Regions from separate parts of the Streptomyces sp. NPDC002044 genome, predicted to be linked through region 2. Evidence: predicted binding sites of a transcription regulator. Region 2 holds the regulator's gene; the other holds the start of a gene.
The links. Region 2 encodes HrcA, which represses chaperone genes, less so after heat shock. Its sites were predicted from a motif close to TTNGCACTCNGNNNNNCNGAGTGCNAA; they were not measured.
Positions count from the first base shown of each region.

Region 1 (2,392 bases), on a different contig from region 2:
GGTGCCGCGGATCTTGTTGACGACGAGGGTGGAGAGCGCCTCGCCCTCGACGTCCTCGGCGATGATCAGCAGCGGCTTGGAGGCACCGGCCTGGATGACCTTCTCCAGCAGCGGCAGGAGGTCCTGGATCGAGGAGATCTTGCCCTGGTGGATCAGGATGTACGGGTCATCGAGGATGGCCTCCATACGCTCCTGGTCGGAGACCATGTACGGCGAGAGGTAGCCCTTGTCGAAGGCCATGCCCTCGGTGAACTCCAGCTCCAGGCCGAAGGTGTTGGACTCCTCGACGGTGATGACACCGTCCTTGCCGACCTTGTCCATCGCCTCGGCGATGAGCTCGCCGACCTGCTGGTCCTGCGCGGAGAGCGCGGCCACGGCGGCGATGTCGGACTTGTCCTCGATCGGACGGGCGGTCGCGAGGAGCTCCTCGGAGACGGCCTTGACCGCGGCGTCGATGCCCTTCTTCAGGGCGGCCGGGGACGCGCCCGCGGCGACGTTGCGCAGACCCTCGCGGACCAGCGCCTGGGCCAGCACGGTGGCGGTGGTGGTGCCGTCGCCCGCGATGTCGTTGGTCTTGGTCGCCACCTCCTTCACGAGCTGCGCGCCCAGGTTCTCGTACGGGTCGTCCAGCTCGACTTCGCGAGCGATGGTGACACCGTCGTTGGTGATGGTGGGGGCGCCGAACTTCTTGTCGATGACGACGTTGCGGCCGCGGGGGCCGATCGTCACCTTGACCGTGTCGGCAAGCTTGTTGACGCCGCGCTCGAGGGCGCGACGGGCGTCCTCGTCGAACTTCAGGATCTTCGGCATGGGAGCGGTTCAGTCCTCTCGTTGCGATCCTCGGCCGCTCACCGCGACCTCCACCGCCTAGAACGAACTGCGCCCCTCGACGCCCGGCATCAGCAGGGTGACCAGGGGCGCAGCTCAAATCAAAACTGGAAGCGAATTACTTCTCGATGATCGCGAGCACGTCGCGAGCCGAGAGGACGAGGTACTCCTCGCCGCTGTACTTCACTTCGGTGCCGCCGTACTTGCTGTACAGCACGATGTCGCCGACGGAGACATCGAGCGGAAGACGGTTACCGTCTTCGAAGCGACCCGGGCCCACAGCGAGGACGACGCCCTCCTGGGGCTTCTCCTTCGCGGTGTCCGGGATGACCAGGCCGGAGGCCGTGGTCTGCTCGGCGTCGAGCGGCTGGACCACAATGCGGTCCTCGAGCGGCTTGATGGCAACCTTGGAGCTGGCGGTCGTCACGATCCGGTCTCCCCCTTCGGAGATCTCACGGGGTTAACTGTTTGAGGTGGCGACCAGGCGGATCCGTCGTCGCGGGTGCCGGACCTACCTGTCGCTGCGTTGGCACTCACCAGGGGCGAGTGCCAGGTGCGACACTATTCCGGCGATTAGCACTCGGTCAAGCGGAGTGCCAATTCTCGGCGCCGGGTGTGGCGCGCGGCGAGCTCGGGACACCGCGAAATCCCGTTCCCCCAGGCACTTCTGACCGCTTTTCCTCTCAGCGCGAACGGGCCGGATCCGGCATGCGCGGCGGTGCTCCCGCATCCGGCCGCCCTCGGTCCACGACCGATATGTGACGCTTGAGCCGTGCGCATCCTGGTGGTCGAAGACGAAGAGGGGCTCGCCGAGTCACTGCGGCGCGGCCTGTCCGCCGACGGCCACCTGGTCGAGGTCGCCCACGACGGCCACACCGGCCTGGATCTCGCCCTCGCCGGCGGACCGTACGACGTCGTGCTCCTGGACCTGATGCTCCCCGGTGCGAGCGGCTTCGAGATCTGCACCCGCATGCGGGCCCACGGCGACACCACCCCGGTCCTGGTGCTCACCGCCAAGGACGGCGAGTACGACGAGGCCGAGGGTCTGGACTCCGGCGCCGACGACTACCTCACCAAGCCGTTCTCCTTCGTCGTCCTGGCCGCCCGCCTCCGGGCGCTGGCCCGCCGCGCGGGCGCCCCCGACCGCACCGCGCTCCAGGCCGGCGACCTCGTCCTCGACCCGCAGGGCCGGCGCTGCCGGCGCGGCGTCCACGAGATCGAGCTCACCGCCCGCGAACTCGGCGTGCTCGCCTGCCTGATGGAACAGCCGGGCCGGGCCGTCGCGAAGCAGGACATCCTCGACGAGGTCTGGGACGCCCCGCACGGCATCGACCCGAACATCGTCGAGGTGTACGTCTCCTCGCTGCGCAAGAAGATCGACGCGCCCTTCGGCCGTCGCTCGATCCTCACCGTGCACGGCACCGGCTACCGGATGGCATCCGACGGTGGCTAGCGCGATGCGCCGCCGGAGGGCCTTCCGGGGGCGCCCGGCCACCCTGCGGGCGCGGGCCGCCGCGGCCGCCGCCCTCGCCATGGCCGCCGTGCTCGGCGCCGGCGGGCTGTG
Region 1 covers NZ_JBEOXU010000025.1:39,061-41,452, reverse strand. Annotated here, with positions in the region: gene groL (chaperonin GroEL) at 1-810, opposite strand, end outside; gene groES (co-chaperone GroES) at 947-1,255, opposite strand; gene ABT106_RS09580 (response regulator transcription factor) at 1,601-2,281, shown strand; gene ABT106_RS09575 (sensor histidine kinase) at 2,274-2,392, shown strand, end outside.
Region 1: the regulator HrcA is predicted to act here: its motif matches at 1,402-1,428, upstream of groES (co-chaperone GroES).

Region 2 (2,392 bases):
TGTGGCGCGTTGCGCACGGACGAAGGCCGCGTCGACCACCGCTCCGTGACCCGGCACGTACAGCGCGTCGTCACCGCCCAGGGCCAGCAGCCGGTCCAGGGCGTCCGGCCAGCGGGCCGGCACCGCGTCGTCGCCCGCCTGCGGCTCGCCCGACTCCTCCACCAGGTCCCCGCAGAAGACCGTCTCGCGCTCGCCCGGGACGAACACCGCCAGGTCGTGCCCGGTGTGCCCCGGCCCCACGTTGGCCAGCAGCACCCGCACCCCGCCCAGCTCCAGCGTCCACTCGCCCGACACCGTGTGCCGGGGGAGCACCAGCAGCTCGACGGCCTGCGCCGCCTCCGGCGAGGCCAACCCGTGCCGCACCGCGGACCGCCGCAGCGTCTCCCGCCCGGCGTCCAGGACGGAGTCCAGCCCGACCGCGGCGTACACCTCGGCCCCGGAGAACGCCGCCGCGCCCAGAACGTGATCGAAATGCCCGTGCGTGAATGCGATATGGGTCACGCGGCGGCCCGTCAGCCGCTCGGCCCCGGCACGGATCTCCGCGCCCTCCCGCAGGCACGAACCGGGGTCGATCAGGAGCACCGACTCGTCCCCCACCACCAGTCCCACGGTGCAGTCCCACACCGGAAGACGCCGCCGTCCGGCCCGTCCGGTCAGCCGTTCCCAGCCCGCCTCTTCCCATCCCACGTCCATGCGGCGACGCTACCCTGACGGGCCACCCTTGCCAGGGTCTTACTACCCGGCCGTACACTGGGCGGGGGATCTCTGGCACTCGAACGACCAGAGTGCCAAACGGAATGCCAACGAACGCCGGCGGAACACGGCGACGGACCACAGCTGGAGGTGTGCGCGATGCTCAGTGAACGCAGGCTCGAAGTGCTGCGCGCCATCGTCCAGGACTACGTCGGGACCGAGGAGCCGGTCGGCTCCAAGGCGCTGACCGAGCGGCACCGGCTCGGCGTCTCACCCGCCACCGTGCGCAACGACATGGCCGTGCTGGAGGACGAGGGCTACATCGCCCAGCCCCACACCAGCGCCGGCCGCATCCCCACCGACAAGGGCTACCGGCTCTTCGTCGACCGGCTGGCGGGGGTCAAACCCCTGTCGACGCCCGAGCGCCGGGCCATCCAGAACTTCCTCGACGGCGCGGTGGACCTCGACGACGTCGTCGGCCGTACGGTGCGGCTGCTCGCGCAGCTCACCCGGCAGGTCGCCGTCGTCCAGTACCCCTCGCTGACGCGTTCCACCGTGCGTCACGTCGAGCTGCTGTCGCTGGCCCCGGCCCGGCTGATGCTCGTACTGATCACGGACACCGGGCGCGTCGAGCAGCGGCTCATCGACTGCCAGACCCCCTTCGGGGAGACCTCGCTCGCGGACCTGCGGGCCCGGCTCAACAGCCGGGTCGTCGGCCGCCGCTTCACCGATGTGCCCCCGCTCGTCCAGGACCTCCCCGAGTCGTTCGAGGCCGACGACCGCGCCACGGTCTCCACCGTGCTCGCGACGCTCCTCGAAACCCTGGTCGAGGAAGCCGAGGAACGGCTGATGATCGGCGGAACCGCCAATCTCACCCGCTTCGGACACGATTTTCCCCTGACGATCAGGCCGGTGCTCGAAGCGCTGGAGGAGCAGGTCGTGCTCCTCAAGCTGCTGGGCGAGGCCAGTGAGTCGGGAATGGCCGTACGGATCGGGCACGAGAACGCCTACGAGGGGCTGAACTCCACGTCGGTCGTCTCGGTCGGTTACGGTTCGGGCGGCGAATCCGTCGCCAAACTCGGCGTGGTCGGACCGACCCGCATGGATTACCCCGGAACGATGGGAGCGGTACGCGCAGTGGCACGTTACGTCGGACAGATCCTGGCGGAGTCGTAAGTGGCCACGGACTACTACGCCGTTCTCGGCGTGCGCCGCGACGCTTCCCAGGACGAGATCAAGAAGGCATTCCGGCGGCTTGCGCGCGAGCTGCACCCGGATGTGAACCCCGATCCCAAGACGCAAGAGCGTTTCAAGGAGATCAACGCGGCGTACGAGGTGCTCTCGGACCCGCAGAAGAAGCAGGTCTACGACCTCGGCGGTGACCCGCTGTCCTCCTCGGGCGGCGGCGCGGGCGGATTCGGTGCGGGTGGCTTCGGCAACTTCTCCGACATCATGGACGCCTTCTTCGGCCAGAGTCAGCAGCGCGGCCCGCGCTCGCGGACCCGCCGCGGCCAGGACGCCATGATCCGTCTCGACCTGGAACTGGACGAGGCGGCCTTCGGGACCACCAAGGACATCCAGGTCGACACGGCCGTCGTCTGCACGACCTGCTCCGGTGAGGGCGCCGCCCCCGGCACCTCGGCGCAGACGTGTGACATGTGCCGCGGCCGCGGTGAGGTCTCGCAGGTCACCCGGTCCT
Region 2 covers NZ_JBEOXU010000014.1:31,736-34,127, reverse strand. Annotated here, with positions in the region: gene ABT106_RS06135 (MBL fold metallo-hydrolase) at 1-693, opposite strand, end outside; gene hrcA (heat-inducible transcriptional repressor HrcA) at 853-1,869, shown strand; gene dnaJ (molecular chaperone DnaJ) at 1,870-2,392, shown strand, end outside.